Aridibaculum aurantiacum: one gene and its partner. The protein of the gene in region 2 interacts with the protein of the main gene of each other region in a pairwise test. Links are inferred from orthologs where the notes say so. Each region holds a gene or a part of one and is shown on either strand. Other genes may lie near its edges. The genes, in order: ruvA and ruvC.

The links.
Region 1: the proteins of ruvC (region 2) and ruvA interact in binary tests that used the Escherichia coli proteins (3 or more experiments, as listed by UniProt). The link is inferred for Aridibaculum aurantiacum from one-to-one orthologs.

The regions. Positions count from the first base shown.
Region 1 is NZ_JAFEWC010000003.1:626,458-637,042, forward strand. The notes cover bases 3,078-6,029. They hold ruvA (Holliday junction branch migration protein RuvA), read left to right. Parts: upstream 3,078-4,238; coding sequence 4,239-4,820; downstream 4,821-6,029. Other genes in these bases: J4N22_RS16285 (beta-ketoacyl-ACP synthase III), read right to left, coding at 3,078-4,060; sov (T9SS outer membrane translocon Sov/SprA), read left to right, coding at 4,905-6,029. In the rest of the region: J4N22_RS16270 (zinc-dependent metalloprotease), read left to right, coding at 1-135; J4N22_RS16275 (hypothetical protein), read right to left, coding at 212-427; rpsA (30S ribosomal protein S1), read left to right, coding at 629-2,593; more of J4N22_RS16285, read right to left, coding at 3,068-3,077; more of sov, read left to right, coding at 6,030-10,585. UniProt on the Escherichia coli protein: The RuvA-RuvB-RuvC complex processes Holliday junction (HJ) DNA during genetic recombination and DNA repair.
Region 2 is NZ_JAFEWC010000001.1:605,292-615,757, forward strand. Bases 2,865-5,697 are described here. They hold ruvC (crossover junction endodeoxyribonuclease RuvC), read right to left. Parts: upstream 4,648-5,697; coding sequence 4,081-4,647; downstream 2,865-4,080. Other genes in these bases: greA (transcription elongation factor GreA), read left to right, coding at 2,865-3,155; J4N22_RS02635 (HIT family protein), read left to right, coding at 3,249-3,644; J4N22_RS02640 (hypothetical protein), read left to right, coding at 3,722-3,955; J4N22_RS02650 (lysylphosphatidylglycerol synthase domain-containing protein), read left to right, coding at 4,930-5,697. Also shown: 4-hydroxythreonine-4-phosphate dehydrogenase PdxA, read right to left, coding at 1-3; 16S rRNA (adenine(1518)-N(6)/adenine(1519)-N(6))-dimethyltransferase RsmA, read left to right, coding at 209-967; J4N22_RS02620 (NAD(P)-dependent oxidoreductase), read left to right, coding at 971-1,897; J4N22_RS02625 (hypothetical protein), read right to left, coding at 1,898-2,416; more of greA, read left to right, coding at 2,682-2,864; more of J4N22_RS02650, read left to right, coding at 5,698-5,838; J4N22_RS02655 (DUF3108 domain-containing protein), read left to right, coding at 5,840-6,631; J4N22_RS02660 (MBL fold metallo-hydrolase), read right to left, coding at 6,663-7,505; J4N22_RS02665 (MFS transporter), read right to left, coding at 7,502-8,830; J4N22_RS02670 (hypothetical protein), read right to left, coding at 8,925-9,383; J4N22_RS02675 (undecaprenyl-diphosphate phosphatase), read right to left, coding at 9,482-10,282; J4N22_RS02680 (DUF3098 domain-containing protein), read right to left, coding at 10,352-10,466.

The DNA of each region.
Region 1 (10,585 bases), on a different replicon or contig from region 2:
AAAGCTGGTGCTCTGTATACCATAAAAAAGTTGAAAACTCGTTTGACTGCAGCTACGGCTGGTAATGAAGAAACGAAAGCACATAGGGCAAACCTGTTGTTCATCATCAACAAGGCGCTCGACACAAAAGGATAGATTTCTTACAAAGTTAAAAAAGTAGAGCCTGGTCCAAATGGAGCAGGCTCTTTAGTCTTTTGATAGGATGGGGGGATTAATCTTTTTTATTCTGCTTGAAGCGCATGTCAGGTTTGCCATCTTTGCGCAGCTTTTTGTTTGCCTTTACGCGTTTGTCTGGTGTGCCATCCTTCTTTACCCTTACTTCTGTTTGTTGGGTAGCGGGCTTTTGCTTTGTTTCTTTAGAAGTTTGGCTAAAAGCTGTACCAACAACAATGGTGAGAGCCAGTAGCGAGGTAAGAAGTTTTTTCATTGTATAATTTTGAGCGATAAAAGTACTACACTCTTGTTCTTTAGCTCTTTTATCCGAATGAATTAAAACTTAATTTTCTCTGCTGCTACCAGCAACTAGTATAACAACAAATTTTAATTTTCATAGCAAGTCTGTTAGCTCCTTCTCTTGTAAATACCTACCTTTGCCACCCCGAATAAAAAAACAACTCGGGATTTTATCATGGCTGAAAATGAAATCATTAACCAAAACGCTGATGGACAGGAGTCTACGCCAGCTGCTGAACAAGCAACTGATGTAACTACAGCGACAACAAATGCACCTGTTAGCGAGCCACAGCAAGGCGAAGAGCCAGTTGCTCCGCAAACACAGCGCCCTGAGCCAGTTGTTGAAACTGCTCACGACGACTTTGACTGGAGTATTGACAAACGCAATGTCTCTACTTACAACAAAGAAGAAAGAGAAAAGTATGACAGTGTTTATGACAACACTTTTGTACAGATTAACGACGGCGAAATCATTAGAGGTACTGTAGTAGGTATCACTAAAACTGATGTTGTTGTAAACATTGGTTTCAAGTCTGATGGTCTTGTTTCTCTGAACGAATTCCGCGACACGCCAGGTCTTAAAACTGGTGATGAAGTAGAAGTTATGGTAGTTGAAAAGGAAGACAGGCAAGGTCACCTTCACCTTTCTCGTAAGTCTGCAAGAATCTTCCGTGCATGGGAGCGTATTGTGGAAGTACACAAGACTGGCGAGGTTATCACCGGTACTGTTACCAGCAAAACCAAAGGTGGATTGATTGTAGACGTGTTTGGAATGGAAACATTCTTACCAGGTTCTCAGATCGACGTGAAGCCTGTAACTGACTACGACCAGTTCGTTGGTAAAACAATGGAATTTAAAGTTGTGAAGATCAACGAAGCAATCAAAAACGCGGTTGTATCGCACAAAGCCCTTATCGAAAGCGACATCGAAGCACAGCGTGCAGAGATCATGTCGAAGCTGGAGAAAGGACAGGTATTGGAAGGTACTATCAAGAACATCACAGACTTTGGTGCATTTATGGACCTGGGTGGACTGGATGGTTTGTTGTACATCACCGATATCAGCTGGGGTCGTATCTCGCATCCAAGCGAGGTGTTGAAACTGGATCAAAGACTGAACGTGGTTGTACTAGATTTCGACGACGACAAGAAGCGTATCAGCCTTGGTTTGAAGCAACTTACTCCACACCCTTGGGATGTGCTGCCTGAAACAGTTACTGAAGGTCAGGTAGTAAAAGGTAAAGTTGTAAACATTGAAGATTATGGTGCTTTCCTTGAGATCATGCCAGGTGTTGAAGGTCTAGTTCACGTAAGTGAAATCACTTGGGCTAACACGCCAATTAATGCTAAGGAATTCTTCAAACTTGGAGATGAGTACGAAGCTAAGATTGTTACACTTGACAAAGACACTCGTAAAATGAGTCTTTCTATCAAGCAAATGAGCGACGATCCTTGGAGCACAATTGAAAATAAATTCCCTGAAGGAAGCAAGCACGAAGGTTTGGTGAAAAACATCACTCCATACGGTGTATTCGTAGAATTAGAGCCAGGTATTGGTGGTATGATCCACATCAGCGACCTAAGCTGGTTGAAGCGTTACAATCATCCGGGTGAATTCACTAAAGTTGGTGAGAAGATCGATATCATTATCATGGGTATTGATAAAGACAACCGCAAACTTCAGTTAGGACACAAACAACTCGAAGAAGATCCTTGGAATACTCTTGAAGATACTTTTGCTATCGGTTCACTTCACGAAGGAACGATCACACGCAAAGACGACAAGGGTGCTACAGTACAACTTCCTTACGGTCTTGAAGGATTCGCTCCTGCCCGTCATCTTGCAAAAGAAGATGGTAAGACAGTAGGTGCAGATGAGCATGCACAATTCATGGTGATCGAATTCGATCGTAATGAAAAGCGCATCGTTGTTAGCCACACCCGTATCTGGGAACAAGCTAAGAACGAAGAGTACCAGGCTGCTAAGAAAGAACAGCGCGCTGAGGCTGAGAAGACTCAGAAAGCTGTTAAGAACCTGCAGACTAAAGTTGAAAAAGCAACTTTGGGAGATCTTGGTGCACTGGCTTCTATCCGCGAGAAGTTGCAACAGGGTGAAGAAAATAAAGACGAACAGAAGTAATCGCTTCTTTTCTGATATTATAAATGCCCCTGCGAAAGCAGGGGCATTTATATTTTAGATTTTTTTATTTCGGATTGGGGATTGGTGGTTGAAACAATTTTAGTTTCCTCCATAAGAACTATGAATTTATAGAGATGCTTACTTGATAATAAATGAGTAAGTGAATAATTATTTACCGAAAGTTCTTTACAGCTTTACTAAATAAAAAAGCCGGTCCCTAAAAAGGGTCCGGCGCATCTCTTTCGAGGAAACTGTACATACCAGTGATACAATATCACCATCATGCGCTGCCTCCAAATCATATTTTTTAAAATAATTCTTACGAGTGGTTATTACGACTGGTGGACGTATAATAAACTTTAGTTGTCTCAAGTATCCAGCATCAACCAATATTCAACATGCATCATCAGCATCCATCTAGTATCCGCCATCCAGTATCCTCTAAGTCATCAGCATCTATCGACCAGCTCTCACCTAATAAGCCCACTTCACCAGCGTTGCTCCCCAGGTGAATCCACCACCAAAAGCTGCCAATACCAGGTTGTCACCTTTTTTCAGTTGGCTTTCCCATTCCCATAAACAAAGAGGAATGGTACCTGATGTAGTGTTGCCATAACGGTGAATATTCAGCATCACCTTTTCGCTGGGTATTCCCATGCGGTTAGCGGTTGCATCAATGATACGCTTGTTAGCCTGATGCGGAACCAGCCATGCAATATCATCGCCTGTTACATTGTTTCTTGTTATCAGTTCATAAGCGGCATCTGCCATTCCCACTACAGCAAATTTAAAAACCGACTGACCTTCCTGGTAAACGTAATGTTCGCGTGCCTGTACGGTTTCTATGGTGGCAGGCTTAACTGAACCACCCGCTTTCATGTGCAGGTACTTTGCGCCACTGCCATCCGATTTCAAAACCGTGTCAACAATGCCAAGTCCTTCTTCATTTGGTTCCAGCAAAACAGCTCCGGCGCCATCACCAAAAAGAATACAAGTAGTGCGGTCGGTATAGTCTATAATCGAACTCATCTTATCGGCACCCACTACTACTACTTTCTTATAACGTCCGCTTTCTATCATGGTAGTTGCCATGGTTACGCCATATAAAAACCCAGAGCATGCTGCACCAAGGTCGAAGCTGAAAGCATTTTTAGCACCTATTTTATCGCAAATTATATTGGCCGTTGCGGGGAAGGTCATGTCGGGCGTAACCGTACAGCATATAAGGCAATCGATCTCCATAGGATCAATCCCACGCTTCTCACACAAGTTCAATACAGCCGGAGCTCCCAGGTCGGATGTGCCTTTGCCTTCTCCTTTCAGGATTCTTCGTTCTTCAATCCCGGTTCTTGATTTTATCCATTCGTCGTTGGTTTCCACCATCGTTTCCAATATCTTATTCGTGAGCCTGTATTCGGGAACATATCCTCCTACACCTGTGATCGCTGCTCTTAGTGTATGCTGCATTTGGGGTTATAAAGATTTAATTCGGCAAATAAAATGATTTCTTTATTCTTGGTTTTGAAATCGGGGGCTAAGGTAGCAGATACTATCCATTTGTGTAGTTGTATCACCAGTACAATAAATAATTATTTGTACTCTGAAACCCTTCGTATATTTTTGATGCCCCCATAAAAACCAGTTAGTGATAGCTTTTGTTAGAGGAAATTTTGCAGTGAAGAACCCGGCCCAGGTAATTGTAGATGTAAATGGGGTAGGGTATGAGTGCCATATAAGTCTAAATACTTATTCAGCTATCAGTGAAAAAGATAACGGGCAGCTTTATACTTATTTGCACATTACAGAAAACAACCAAACCCTGTACGCCTTTGCCGATACGATAGAAAAGGATCTTTTTAAAGAATTGATAAGTGTTTCAGGTGTAGGTGCAGCAACAGCCCGCATGATGTTGTCTGGAATGAGACCTGATGAGATAGTGAAAGCAATTGTGCAAAGCAACGCCAGGCTGTTAGAAAGTATCAAAGGAATAGGCAAGAAAACAGCTGAACGCCTTGTTTTAGAATTGAAAGACAAATTAGCGAAGCAGCATAATGAAAATAAACTTTTATCCGTTATACAGTCTCCAATAGAAACGGATGCTTTGAATGCCCTTATATCACTGGGAATAGCAAGACCTAATGCCGAACAGGCAATTAAGAAGGTGCTGGCATCTTCTGAAAACTTAAACGTTGAAGAACTTATTAAGAAAGCGCTTAAAAACCTATAGCCTATAGATAAGATCTGTACTTAAAAACAGCATTAGATTTTGAGCCGGAGTTACTTTCTTCCATTTATTATTTCACTGCTTTTGATGGTCGCTTCCTGTTGGAGTAGCGGTGCTATTGCACAAACTTCTTCCAATTCCAAGGACACCACACGTTTCCCTATCAACGACAGAAGGGGCGATCCATTTACCTATAATTCAAACAATCCCTTCAACTTTTCTGATACCTCTTATATTAAAAGAGATATTGAATACGATCCGGTTACCAAGCAATATTTCATAGTAGAAAAGATAGGCAACAACTACTACCGCACACCTACTTACCTCACCTTCGAAGAAATGATGCGCTTCAAAGCACGGGAGGCTGAGCGTGAATATTTCCAGAAGAGAGCAAGCACACTGGGTGTACTGAACAGGAAGGTGGAACGACCTCAATTAAAAGTTTACGACAAGCTTTTCAATAGGATCTTTGGTGTTGGTCCCAATGGCTTTAAAGTAGATATACGGCCGCAGGGAAATGTGGACATACTAGCCGGTTACCAGGGACAGAATATTAAGAACCCAACCTTACCTGAAAGAGCCCGCCGCAATGGCGGTTTTGACTTTGATATGAATGCCAACGTGAACGTGATGGCAAACATTGGAGACAAGCTGAAACTTCCTATCAACTATAACACCTTAGCCAACTTCGATTTTGAAAACCAGCTAAAGCTGGATTACAAAGGAATGGATGATGAGATCATCAAATCCATAGAAGCTGGTAATGTATCGTACACCAGTAAAGGAACTTTGATTCCAAGTGCTCAAAGTCTATTTGGTATCAAAACTCAGCTACAATTTGGGCGACTCTTCGTTACTGGTGTATTGGCCAATCAACGTGCACAACGCCAAAACCTGGCGCTGCAAGGTGGTGCCTCTACAGTACGTTTTGAAAAAAGACTGGATGATTATGAGGAGAATAGGCACTTCCTTTTAGGAAATTACTTCAGGGACAACTATAATAAGGCGATGCGAAACCTGCCTGTAGTAAACAGCCAGGTGCAAATACAAAGAATGGAGGTGTGGGTAACCAACCGTACCGGCGCCACCACCGAAACAAGAGACGTAGTAGGTTTTATGGATATTGGTGAAGGCGCACCCTATAATACCAATATTAGGAGCCAGGCAGGTGCGGGTGCTTTGCCAAATAACTCTGCTAACGATTTGTACACTCGTTTGCTCAACGATCCAAACACAAGAAATCCTTCGCTGATCAATAGCCGTTTGCTTTCTATGGGCTTAACGCCGGTAGAGGATTTTGAAAAGACATTTGCCCGCAAGCTGAATCCAAATGAATATTTCTTCAACCCGCAAATTGGTTTCGTATCGCTGAACCAGCAACTACAACCAGATGAAGTATTGGCTGTAGCATATCAATATACTTACAATGGTAAGGTTTACCAGGTAGGTGAATTTTCCCAGGATGTTGCACTAGACTCATCACGCCAGGGTGTACAAAAAGTATTGTTTCTAAAATTATTGAAAGCCACTTCTCAAAGGCCAATGCTTCCTATCTGGCGTTGGATGATGAAGAATGTCTATTCACTTGATCTGCCAGGTGTACAGCGCCAGGATTTTAAACTTAACATTCTTTACGAAGAACCAAGTGGTGGTTTGAAAAGGTTCTTACCAGAAAGTGACCCGGCAGTGGAAGGTCGTCCATTGCTGCGTATACTCAACCTTGACAGGCTGAACAACCAGAACGACCCGATGCCTGATGGTGTATTCGATTATATAGAAGGCTTCACTGTTCTTTCGCAGCAAGGCAAGATCATTTTCCCTTTACTTGAACCTTTTGGTGAAGACCTTGATAGCCTTGCTTTCAGGAACCAACCAGTTCCGCTAAAAGAGAAATATGTTTATTACCAGTTGTACGATTCCATAAAAGCCATTGCACAAACCTTTGCCAACGTGAACCGATACGTGATGCAGGGTTCGGGTAAAGGAAACTCTTCGTCTGAAATATACCTGGGTGCTTTCAACGTACCACCAGGTTCTGTTACAGTTACATCTGGTGGGCAAATACTGCGTGAAGGCGTAGACTTTAGCATTGATTACAATTTGGGAAGTGTCAAGATACTGAACCCGGCTATTTTGAATAGCGGCTTGCCTGTGAATGTGCAGTTTGAGAACAATGCAGGCTTTGGTATGCAGCAACGAAACTTTATGGGCTTGCGCATGGATTACCTGGCCAGTAAAAAACTTTCACTAGGTGCCAGTGTTGTTCGTTTGGGAGAACGACCATTTTTTACCAAGATGAATTATGGCGATGATCCTATTCGTAATACCATGTATGGTCTCGACTTCAATTACCGTACAAATTCTGCCGGCCTGACGAGGTTACTAAATAAGTTGCCGTTTTACAACAGCAATACCATGTCCACAATCAATGCATATGGTGAAGCTGCTTACCTGCAACCGGGTCACCCGCCACAGATTGGAAAAGGCGAGCAGGGACTTATTTATATAGATGACTTTGAAGGAACGCGAAATAGCATAGATCTGCGTTTTCCATTTGTATCATGGGTGATGGCCAGTACGCCACAAAACAATGGCCTATTCCCTGAAGCTACTTTAACGGATAGTGTAGCCTATAACCAAAATAGGGCAAAGCTGGCGTGGTATAATATTGAACCGATACTGCAGGATAAGAACAGTCCTAACAACCCATTGCGCCGCGATCTTGCCAAACTTAGCGATCCACGTGTACGGGCAGTTTCCAACCAGGAACTGTTTCCGCAGCGTACAAATGATCTTGGACAAAACCAGCTGGTGACTTTTGATCTTGCCTATTATCCTACTGAAAGAGGTCCTTATAATTTTGAAAGCAGGGCTAGTCAATTAAATGCTGCCGGTAACCTGGTGAACCCGCGCAACCGTTGGGCGGGTATCATGCGTGCAATAGATCAAACGGATTTTGAGACCAGTAACGTGGAGTTTATTGAATTCTGGGTGCAGGATCCTTTCATCAAAAATACATCAAGCCGCGGTGGTAAATTATACCTGAACCTCGGTACGCTGAGTGAAGATATTTTGAAAGATGGCCGTAGGTTCTTTGAAAATGGACTGCCAACGCCTAATCAGCCTACAGCCGTTGAAAATTCTACATGGGGTAAGGTTCCAGTTAACCCGATACAAGTAACACAGGCATTCAGTAATGACCCTGCTGATCGACAGTTCCAGGATGTAGGTTTGGATGGAATGAATGATACAGAGGAGGTAGCAAGGCATCAACGTTATTTGAATGAACTGGCTACTGTTTTTGGTACATCCTCTACGATTTACCAGCAGGCACTGAACGACCCGAGCAACGATAACTATCGCTGGTACCGCGACGAGCGTTATGATGCCAGCAACACAGATATACTTGGCCGTTACAAGCATTTCAATAATCCTCAAGGCAACTCACCAATAGCGACAGGTAATTCACAATTCAGTCCAGCTGCTACTTTATACCCTGACAACGAAGACCTGAACAGGGACAATACACTGAATGAGTCAGAGGAGTATTACCAGTACATGATAGACCTGAAGCCAGGTATGGACATTGGTGACAAATATATTACTGACAAGCGCGTCATCACTGCGCGTTATGCAGATGGTACTTCCGGTACTGAAAACTGGTACCTGTTCCGTGTACCTATAGCTGATTATGAGCAGCGCGTTGGCAACATTCCAGATTTCAAATCAATACGCTTCATGCGTATGTTCCTTACTGATTTCGAGGAAGAGGTAGTGCTGCGTTTTGCTCGTCTTGACCTTGTTCGTAACCAGTGGAGAAACTTCCAGTTCCAGGTGAATACAACAGGACAATATGTTCCGCTGCCGCGTAGTGCAAACAACAACTTCAATGTACTTGCGGTGAACGTAGAGGAGAACAGCAGCCGTCGTCCGGTTAACTATCTTATTCCTCCTGGAATTGAGCGTGTGCAGCAGTTGAGCAACAATGGTGTAAACCTGTTGCAGAACGAGCAGGCAATGAGTTTTAAACTACGTGATCTGCGTTATGGCGATCCTCGTGGGGCATTCAAAAACATGAACCTTGATATGAGGCAGTATGGTAAACTAAATATGTTCATCCATGCTGAAAGTGTTGTAGGAAGTTCAAACGTGGTAGACGACCAATTACATGCAATTGTTCGTATTGGTAACGACTTTTTAAACAACTACTACGAAATACGTATCCCGCTAAAGGTTACACTGCCGGGGAATTATCCCAATACAGAAACGGGGCAGAAAGCCGTTTGGCCAGAGCCGAACAATCTTGATTTTGACATACAGGAACTGGTACAACTAAAGGTGAGGAGAAATGGCGGACAGATTAACCCTAATGATTTTTACCAGGAAACGATAGGTAATAAATTATTCGCCATAAAAGGAAATCCGAACCTCGGAGAGGTACGAGCTATATTAGTGGGAGTAGAGAACGTGGAAGTGCCTGGCGCTTCGCCTATAGCCAATGCAGAAGTTTGGATAAACGAATTGCGGCTGAGCAAGCTGGATGAACGTGGCGGTTATGCCGCTACCGGAAGAGTAGATGTAGGCCTCGCCGACCTTGGAACTGTATCGGTAGCTGCCAATATGTATACCGCCGGGTTTGGTACCTTGGAGCAAAGGGTAAATGAAAGAGCACGGGAAAACTTCAAACAATTTGATGTGGCCGCCAACCTGGAAATGGGTAAGCTATTGCCTAAAGCACTCAACCTTTCCGTTCCGCTTTATGCGAGCATCAACCAAACCATTCGTACACCTGAATACGATCCATACGATCTTGATATAAAGCTGAGGGATAAACTGAATTACTCTGGTAACAAAAGAGACTCTATTCGTACGGCTGCCATTGATAGAACGACTATCAAAACAATCAACCTTACCAATGTGCGTATCATGCCTTCTGGCAATAAGGTGCGTCTGTGGAGCCTGAGCAATTTTGACGTCAGCTATTCCTTCATAAAATTTGAGCAAACAAGTCCGCTCATTCTAAAGAACGATGTGGTAAAGCATCGTGGAGGATTTGGTTATACCTATAACAACCAGCCAAAGTATTGGGAGCCGTTCAAGAACGTCATTAAATCGCGTTCTCCATGGTATGGATTGATCCGTGATCTGAACTTCAATCCAACGCCATCTCTGATTGGTTTCCGTGCTGATCTAAACAGGCAGTTCGGCGAATTTGTGCCGCGAATTGTAAACAGTTTCGACAACAAAGTGGAAAGAGTAGATACTACCTGGGATAAGTTCTTCACCTTCGACAGGTACTACAATATGCGTTGGGATCTTACCCGTGGATTGAACCTGGATTTCTCTGCAGTTAACAATGCACGTATCGATGAGCCACAAGGAAGAATTGACACACGTCCTAAAAAGGATACAGTCCGTGACAACCTGTTGAGTGGTGGAAGGAATACGCTATACCAGCAGCGTGCTATTGCCAGCTACAACCTGCCATTAAGTAAAATACCTTTTGCTGATTGGATCAATGCCCGTTATAGCTATACAACCACGTACAACTGGATTGGTGCAAGTCGCTTGGCTATCGATCTTGGGAATACAATAGAGAACAGCCAGGAGAACAACATCAATGGAGAATTTGATTTCACCAGGTTGTATATGAAGAGCCGCTTCTTTAGGTCATTAGACAATGCTGCAGCACCGCAGCAACCACGTAATAGGGAAAAGGGTAAACCAGGTGTTCAAGGTGGCGATGCAAGTGCCGCTAACGCAGGAAA
Region 2 (10,466 bases):
CATACTAATATTTTGAAGTGGCAAAAATATGGATGATTGTTGGATGCCTTGTATTGTTTTATTGTTGCCCAACCAGCTTGTTTCGTTCAATCATTATACATTGCATCTGCCAATTTCCTGCTATTAGAAAAGTGGTTGCACAATCTTCATCAACAATCAAACCACTACTACCATTCAACAATTAGATCAATCAGCCTAATTTGCACCCATGGATTACCAGTTGAAGAAATCTTTGGGGCAGCACTTTTTAAAAGATGAGTCTGTAAGTGAGCGTATTGTAGATGCTTTGAAACAAAATCCTTTTTCCCGCTTGCTGGAAGTAGGGCCGGGTGGTGGTGCTCTTACTAAACACCTGCTTCAATTGGAGAATATTGATTTTAAAGCCGTAGAACTGGACGAAGAAAAGGTAGAATACCTGCACCGTAAATTTCCTGTGCTAAACGAAAAGGTCATATCTAAAAGCTTTCTTGATATAGATCCACCTTTTGAAGAGCCCTTTACTGTAGTTGGTAATTTTCCTTACAATATTTCTACGCAGATATTATTTAAGATCCTTGATTGGAAACATCTCGTACCTGTGTGTGTGGGAATGTTTCAAAAAGAAGTGGCTGAGCGTGCTGCATCTAAAGAAGGCAGTAAAGTATATGGTGTACTAAGTGTACTGGTACAGGCATATTATGATGTGGAGTATTTATTCGATGTAGCTCCTGAAGCTTTTAATCCGCCACCTAAAGTAGTAAGTGGTGTGATACGCCTGGTGCGCCGCACTGATGTGGTGGATATGAAGAGTGATAAACATTTTCAAAACCTGGTTAAAACTGCTTTCAACCAGCGTAGAAAAACATTGCGTAATGCAGTGCGTGGTCTATTCAACGCTGATGAATTGCAGGATGAAATTTTTAATAAACGAGCGGAAGCTTTATCAGTAGCAGACTTTGCTGCTTTAACGTATAGAATGAATTTTTAAAAATTGGCACCTATTGTAATCATAACAGCACCTTGTCATCCATTCATGCTGGAGGAACTGCAGCGCAAAGGTTTTGTGGTAGAATATTCTCCAACTATAACCTACGATGATTTGATGACAAGCATAGGATCAGCTACTGGTCTTATAGTAACCACGCGCATAAAAGTGGACAAGCAAATGCTGGATGCTGCACAGCAACTTCAATGGATCGGGCGCCTGGGCAGCGGAATGGAAAAAATAGATGTGGCATATGCCGAGACAAAGAATATCAGGTGTGTTAGCAGCCCGGAGGGTAACAGAAATGCAGTAGCAGAGCATGCTTTGGGATTGCTGCTTAGCCTGATGAACAACATTGTAAGAAGCCACCAGCAGGTGCAACAGGGTAAGTATCTACGCAATGAAAATCGTGGTGTAGAGCTGTCTGGTAAAACAGTTGGTTTGATAGGTTATGGCAATACAGGAAGTGCTTTTGCTAAGCTGCTTCAGCCATTTGATGTTACCGTGTTGGCTTACGATAAGATGAAATATGGTTTCGCAAAAGATCATGTGAAAGAGGCTAACCTGGAGCAGGTTTGCGCTTATGCTGATGTAGTAAGTCTTCATCTTCCGCTTACTGCCGATACATACCATTTGGCTAATGAAGTGTTTTTTAACCAACTTAAAAAGGCGCCTTACTTTTTAAGTACATGTCGCGGTAAAATAACTGATACTGCAGCCTTGATCAAGGCTTTGGATGAAGGTAAAATAGCAGGTGCTGCGCTGGATGTTTTAGAAAATGAGAATCTATCAAGTTATACTACCGATGAGCAGCATCAACTGGATAACCTGATGGCGCGTCCAAATGTTATCATCACACCGCATATAGCTGGTTATTCAAATGAAGCTTACCTTAAGATGGCCGAAGTAGTTTTGAAGAAGCTAAACCTTTGATCAGGGTTCAATGCTACCTTCAAAAGCCAGGTCGAAATCTTTATGAAAATTACCTTCCATCTTTTGCGATGAACCAATCCATTCTTCACCATCAGGATAAGGATTGCTGATATTCCATGGACACTCCGCTATAGCCAACATACCATCTCCGTTACAGCTTATTTTAAAGCCATAGCTGCTGTTCTTGTTCACTATCATACCACTAATGTCGAAGCTTATCCATTGGCCTTCCATCACCTTCCTTACAGGCTTTTCTATTTCGGTGCACTTTCTTATCCATGTATGGTTTTGCATGTCAAATTCGTACAACGATAATGTTGCTTCCGTACTGCCATATACTACCGAAGGAAATAATTTGATACGTGTAAGCATGCCATCAGCAGGTGCTTTAAAGGTTTGCCCGGCGTAATAGTCTATCCCGTTTTTACAATGTCCTACCCAATAGTAAGGCCCGATTTCAGTAGAGCCGAATGAAACAACACCTGGATTTTTTGCATAGAGGTTGGAATATGTTTGCATAGGAGAAATTTGCAGAACCACTTTCAACTAATGCGCCAGAGGTTCAAGTTGTTTGTTAAATCTTTTGGCTGCCTTACAAGCTAGCATCATTAGAATTAGGCTGGTTTTATATGTATAAGCCTTGCAGGACACCCGGTAGTATGACTTCAATTAGCTGCTGCAAAACTTGTTTCGTTTGCCAGAAATGCTATTTTTGTCAGAATGCAACGCTGCAACTCCTTGTGGCGTTGTATTTTTTTTACCCTCATTTAAAACAGCTATGAGTATGAGTGAAATTAACTACGTGACACAGGAGACCTTTGAGCAGATGAAACAGGAACTGCATACACTTAAAACTGTAGACAGGCCTGCAGCCAGCCATGCAATTGCTGAGGCAAGGGAAAAAGGCGACTTGAAAGAGAATGCAGAATATGATGCAGCTAAAGAAGCACAAGGAATGCTGGAAGCCAAAATAAAACAACTGGAAGGTGTACTGGCCACGGCAAAGATTGTAGATCCGACTACCATCGATACTAGTAAAGTGGCTATACTTACCAAAGTGACCATTACCAATATTGCTACTAAGAAAACCGTTACTTACCAGATAGTAGGTGAAAAAGAAGCAGATCTGAAGCAGAACAAAATATCAGCTTCATCGCCTATAGGAAAGGGATTGATAGGAAAGCACGTAGGTGAGATAGCAGAAGTGCAGGCGCCAACCGGTATCCTAAAATTCAAAGTAGAAAACATCTCCATTTAAAATAAGTACTGGATATTTTTAGAGGCTGCCATTGGTAGCCTCTTTTGTTTTACAGAAATTTGCAACCACTGCATTCAATCATAATCCAACTGTATGAGCATATTTACTAAGATCATTAATGGTGAGATACCAGCTTATAAAATAGCTGAAAGTGATAAGTTCCTTGCGTTTCTCGACATCTTTCCTGTGAAGAAAGGGCATACACTGGTGATACCCAAAATAGAAGTAGATAAAATATTTGATGTGCCTGATGATTACCTGGCGGAGCTGCTAACGTTTGCCAAACCTGTAGCTAAAGCAATAGAAAAATACACCGGGTGTAATAGGGTCAATTTCCTTACTGTTGGCTTTGAAGTGCCACATGCTCACGTGCATCTTATTCCCACCAATGTTACTGCCGATATCAATATTCAAAACCCGAAGAAGAAGTTTTCGCCGGAAGAGTTCAAGGAGATACAAGAAGCTATTGTGGATTTGTTGCCAAAGTAGCACAGCATGTAAACAATGTGGAGGGCATAAATCTTGCTGCTCAACTAGCTATTATTTGTATACCTAAAAAAGGAAAAATGAATACACAAAACTTTGAGTTGGTAGTAGATGGAGTGCCATATTTGGTAAAAGCAACTCCATTTGATTTTAACCAGGAAAAGCGCTTCACCGTAACTTTTAATGGCAGCGAAGAATATGTTTTTGTTTTTGATACTTCAGTTGGCAGGTACATGGCTCTTGGCGACGAAGGCGTAGATATACCAAGCCGCCTGGAAGTAGAGATAGCTGAACGTTTGTTTAGTATGGCTTAAGAATACAAGCTGATCTTTTAAGGTTGATCATTCATTCTTCAATTAAAAAGATCAGCTTTTTGATTCCAACTAATTTGCCTGGTTCTTTTTTTGAAAAAAGGTAATGTGAGAATTTCAAACTGCTTCTATTTCAACTTCACCCTTCCCGGGTTTTTGGCAATAAAATCTTCCCAGCCTTTCAGGCCTTTGTCAAGATTAGCTAGTACAGATGTAGATTGATAATGGTGGCAAAGTGCAACAGCCAGTGCATCGGTAGCATCCCATGAATCAGGTTTGTCTTCAAGAGTAAGAATGCGCTGCAGCATTTTCCAAACCTGTTCTTTATCCGCATTACCATTCCCGGTAATGGATTGTTTAACCTTCTTTGGAGAGTATTCGGTTACTTTTAATCCAGCATTCATAGCTGCTGCTATAGCCACACCCTGCGCCCTTCCCAGCTTTAGCATACTCTGTACATTCTTACCAAAGAACGGAGCTTCAATTGCAAAGCAATCAGGTTTGTAAGTAACTATCAATTCAGAAACAGTGGAGTGTATTTTTTGCAGGCGTTCGTATGCGTCTTTCTTGCTGGAGAGTTTTAGCACATCCATCATGAGCAGTTGCGGCTTGTTGCCGTTTACTTTCATCAATGCATAACCCATAAATAATGTTCCGGGGTCAATGCCTAAAATGATGTTGCTGCTGGTGTTCATCTGGCGGTGAAATTAGGTAGAAATCCAATCCAGCAAAGGCTTTGGTGATTACTCGTTCATTCTTTCTTCCACTTCCTTCAATGTTGATAACATTAGATCATCCTGTCATTCAACATCAGTCATGACTTTGGCCATAAGCTTCAACCTCATCAAACACGAAAACAAATCGTTACGTTTGCCACCAAATTTTTACATCTGACCAAACGACTGAAAATATTCTTCAATTACTGTGTAGGTCCTATACTTTTTCTTTGGCTGGCAATTTCTATCTATCGCAATATCATGAACCAGCCAGATTGGAAAGTGTCGTGGTTGCAGATAAAAGAATCCTTTACCGGGCAGGAAGCATGGAAGCCCATCCTGGTCATTTTGCTCATGGTTTTCAACTGGAGTTTTGAAGCAATTAAATGGCGTGTGCTGGTGAAACATATTCAGCCAATTTCATTTTTCACTTCATTCAAAGCAATACTATCCGGCCTTAGTGTATCGCTGGCACTTAATACACCTAACGGTGCCGGTGAATATGTAGGTCGTGTATTGTATGTAAAAGAAGGTAATAGAATACGAACCATTGCCATCACTTTTGTAGGCAGCATTAGCCAGTTGATCATTACCCTGCTAATGGGTACCATCGGGCTCTTTATATTGAATAGTTACTTTGATGAGGTTGCTGCTACTTCTTTGCCTTTCTCCATCATTTGGCTTGATGCTATCATGTACCTGGTGCTTTCAGCTACCGTTGCATTGTCTGTTCTTTACTTCAAAATCAGTTGGCTGATTAAGCTGCTCGAAAGAATACCTATCATCAAAAAGTATTCGTTTTTCATTCAAAAACTTGAGGAATTTGGCGCTGCAGAATTATTAAAAGTATTGTTATTATCACTTGCACGTTATGTCATCTTTGTAGTACAATATCTATTATTGCTACAGCTATTCAAGGTAGAGATTTCGCTGGCTACATCCATCTGGTTGATAACTGCCATGTTCCTTGCACTTGCCATAGTTCCAACAATAGCATTGGCAGAACTTGGTATTCGGGGAAAGTTGAGCATTTACATATTTGGGTTGTTTAGCAGCAATACTTTGGGTATCGTACTTACGGCTTCAACTATTTGGTTAATTAACTTAGTTGTGCCGGCAGTGGCAGGGAGTTTGTTTATTTTGGGCATTAAACTATTCAGGAACCGATAACGTGAAAAAATTACTAGCCATAATCCTATGTATCACCATCAATGCGCGCTTATCAGCGGGCGATGATTTTTGTGGTATAAGAAATCATAGTTTTTCAGTTAATGAAAACATTAGCTACGTTGTGTTCTACAATGCGCTGGGTGTTTTTGTAAATGCAGGTACTGCCAATTTTACTACCAGCCTCACCAAAGTAAATAATAAGCCTGCTTATCATGTAGTAGGTACAGGTGTTACCAATAGCAAGTACGACTGGATTTTTAAAGTAAGAGACCGCTACGAAACCTTCATAGATACTGCTACTTTACGTCCTTATAAATTCATTCGCAACATAGAAGAAGGTGGATACAAAAAGTACGAGAACGTAACTTTCAACCACAATACAAATACAGCTATAACAAACGATGGTGTATTTAAAGTACCTGATTGCGTGCAGGATGTTTTGAGCTCTATCTACTATGCGCGCAATATCAACTTTGAAAAATATAAGGCAGGAGATAAGATACCTTTTACCATGTTCCTCGACAACGAGGTGTACAATATGCACATTCGCTACCTTGGTAAAGAAACAGTAAAGACCCGCTACGGCAAGTTTAAGACCTATAAGTTTAAGCCGCTGCTAGTAAAAGGAACCATCTTTGAAGGTGGTGAAAAGATGACTGTATGGGTAACTGAAGATCAGAACAAAGTACCTGTTCGTATAGAAAGTCCTATTGTAGTTGGCTCAGTAAAAGTAGACCTGATGGGTTACCAGAACCTCCGTTATCCAATGACCTCGCTGATAAGCTTCAGGTAAAAGAGTTCGCTTCCTGCTTCACATTTTACTGTTATAGATCTTCCAATTTAAAGGTCTCTTTCAATCTTATTCCTTTGTCTGTTTTTTGCACTGTACAACATTCATTGTTGGCATCGTGCTCCAGGAATAACACGTATTCTTTTTCTGCTGCTTCTTCTAAAAATGCTTTCTTCTCTTTAAGTGTAGTCAAAGGAAACATATCGTATCCCATTACGTAAGGAAGAGGAATATGCGCAACAGAAGGCAACAGGTCTGCCATAAAAACAGCCGTCCTTCCTTTGTATTCCATTTGCGGCAGCATCATAGCATCTGTATGTCCATAGGCATAGCGAACAGTTATGGCCGGGTGAATGATAGAAGCACCATCTTGCACTTCAGCAAAATGTAGTTTGCCACTCTCTTGTATGGGTAGTATGTTTTCTTTTAAGAAGGAAGCTTTCTCTCTTTCATTAGGTTGAGTAGCCCATTGCCAATGCCGTTCATTGCTCCAGAAGTTTGCATTTTTAAAAGCCGGAACAAGAGCTTCACCATTGCGCACTATACTTCCACCACAATGATCAAAGTGAAGATGAGATAAGATAACATCAGTGATGTCATCTTTTGTGAAACCTTGTTTTGCTAATGAACCGTCCAATGTATCATCGCCATGCATATAGTAGTGGCCAAAAAACTTTGCATCCTGTTTATCACCCATACCATTATCTACCAGAACCAGCTTATCATCTACTTCTATCAGTAAGCAACGTAGCGCCCATGCGCACATATTGTTTTCATCGGCTGGAACCTGTTTACTCCAAATGCTCTTTGGAACTACGCCAAACATAGCGCCCCCGTCAAGCTTAAAATTCCCGGTATTTATGGTATATAACTTCATGCTTCAATTGGTTTTGTTGCAGGACCTTCTTTTTTAAGCGCTGCAAAAAGAAAATAAATTCCGATGACAAAGAAAACAATAAGGGCCAGCACGCTGTGCTTCATACCGGCAAGTTCATCTATATATCCAAAGCTGAAAAGCCCGATGACGATAGCCACTTTTTCAGTTACATCGTAAAAGCTAAAGTACGACGCTGTATCACGGGTGTCAGGCATCAGTTTGCTATAGGTAGATCTGCTAAGTGATTGTATGCCTCCCATCACTAGCCCCACAGCTGCTGCAAGTCCATAAAAACCCAGTTCGGCATTGGCGCCTGCCTCTGCAGCTTCTGCTATAAAGTACGCGCTAATGCAAATCACTATCCACATGAAAATGACACCTATCAGCACTTTAAAATTGCCATATGTAGCAGAAAGTTTAGCCATAAGATAAGCGCCAGCTACAGCTACTATTTGTATCACAACAATGGTAATGATCAGCTTGGTGTCGTCAAGGTTTAGTAATTGTTTACCGAATACAGTAGCTGCCAGCATCACCGTTTGCACGCCCATGCTATAAAAGAAAAATGCCCACAGGTAGCGCTTCATCACAGGCATGGTAGCCACGTGTGCTGCTACTTTACGTAGTTCTTTAAAACCTTCTGTAAAGAAATTTGCATGGTGTTCTTTTACCGCAGGTGCTACTTTCGGAAGCCTTGCAAAAGTGATCTGTGCAAAACCTATCCACCATAGCCCCACTAGCAGGAAAGTATAACGAGGGCCACTCGTATCATCGCCATTTGCAGAAAAATAAAGCACCAACCCAAAGCCGATCAATTGAAGGATTACACTCCCGATATAACCCATAGAAAACCCTTTGGCACTAATTCGATCCCTGTCTTCAGGTGCTGCTATTTCGGGTAAATATGAATTGTAAAAAACAAGACTACCCACATACCCGATAGCAGCCAGTGCAAAGAGCGTGACACCTAAAGCAACAACAGGCTCTGGTCCTTTAAAAAAATACAAGCAGATACAAGCCGTACCGCCTAAGTAGCAGAAGAACTGCATAAAGCTTTTCTTATTGCCCCTGCTATCAGCAATGGAAGAAAGGATAGGAAGAAGGCAAGCTATAGCCAGGTAGGCAATGGCAAGTGTATAATCGTAGAGGGCAGAGTTTTTAAATGTTCTTCCAAATAAGGGGACACTGTTCTCACCATAGGCTGCCTTTGTTACTCCTAAAAAGTAGATGGGGAAAAAGGTAGTAGTGATCACCAGGTTGTATACACTGTTGGCCCAGTCGTACATGGCCCAGCCGTTGATAACCTTTTTATTGGCAGTTTGCATCAATTGGTTTTGGAAAACTAAAGATAGTTGCTGCTACAAAACAAAATGCACCTCCCGGTAAAGAAAGGTGCATTTGAATTGGATATACTTAAGCTTATTGAACTACGGTGCTGTCTGCATTTGCGCCGGCATCTTCTGTTTCTTCTTCATCAGAAAAATCCTGCAGTTCCTCTACAGTACGCTTGTCATTGAATTTATCATCAGTTAGTACCAGCCTTACAGTCTGACCAGGAAATACATTCTCCCTTATCAGGTATTGCAATGCCTGGAAAGATTCATCCAACTCGTTATTTTTTAAATGCTCTTCAGGTATCACCAGTCGAACGGTGTAAATAGATGAATCTTTAGATAGCTGAACAGACTTTTGATTTGTATTGCTGGAGTCAAGTGTAGCAATGTATTCGCCTAGTTTTTTTCCTTCCTCTTCAGTAGCCTGGTTCTTTACATATACTTCCAGGTGTTCGTTTATTTTTACTTTTTTGCCATACTGCTGGCAACTGATGATGGTAACAGAAACGAGCAAAGCCAAAGCCGCTACAACAATTTTTCTCATGATTTTATTTGATTTCAATGATTAGGAATAAGAGCCATGTAAAATAAGACGTTCTGTTGGAAGAAAACGTTTCATTGCAAATGGTTGCCACGAAAAAATTACCTGATGTAGCCCATCATGATGAGTATGAGCAGTGCTGTACCTACCACAATTCTATACCAGCCAAACAGTTTAAAACCATATTTCTGCAGGTAAGTAATGAAGAATTTAATGGCTAGCAATGCTACTATGAAAGCTACCACGTTACCTATAGCCAGCAGCATAAGGTTATGCTGATCGGTAAGTACCTCAGGATTTTCTTTGTAAGTTTTCAAAAGCTTATAACCTGTAGCTGCGGCCATAGTTGGTACCGCTAAAAAGAATGAGAACTCTGCTGCCAGCTTGCGTGTAAGCTTTTGATGCATACCACCAATGATAGAAGCAGCACTACGGCTAACACCTGGTATCATGGCTACGCATTGCCAAAACCCAATGATGAACGCTCTTCTGTAGCTGATATCTTTTTCCTCCTCTATGCGTGGACGATTGAACATTCTATCGATATATAGCAGTATAAAACCACCCAACAAAAGTGATACAGCCACTGTAGTGGCACTTTCTAAAAGCTCATCTATTTTATCATTAAAAATAAAACCGATACCCAGGGCCGGCACAACTGCCACCATTAGCTTGAGGTAAAATTGCAGGCGGCCAAAGTCAAAAAACTTTTTCCAGTATAGTACCACAACGCTTAGAATAGCGCCAAGCTGAATTGCTACGGTGAATAATTTCAGGAAAACATCGTCTGCCGGAAGTTGTAATAACCGTTCTGCAATGATCATATGCCCTGTAGACGAAACAGGCAAAAATTCAGTCAGACCTTCTACTATAGCAATGATGATTGCTTCTAAATATGTCATACGCTACACTTAATAATAATGAAAAAGGCGATGAACGCTCACCGCCTGTAGAACTTTTTTTCCAGTATTTTATTGTTGAACTTTTGGCTTTTTGAAGATCGCGTAGATCTCTATCAACAAGCCGATCAAGATCAGGATAGGTGCTATTGTAATGCGGGTAGTACTGTAAACTGAATTATAATCA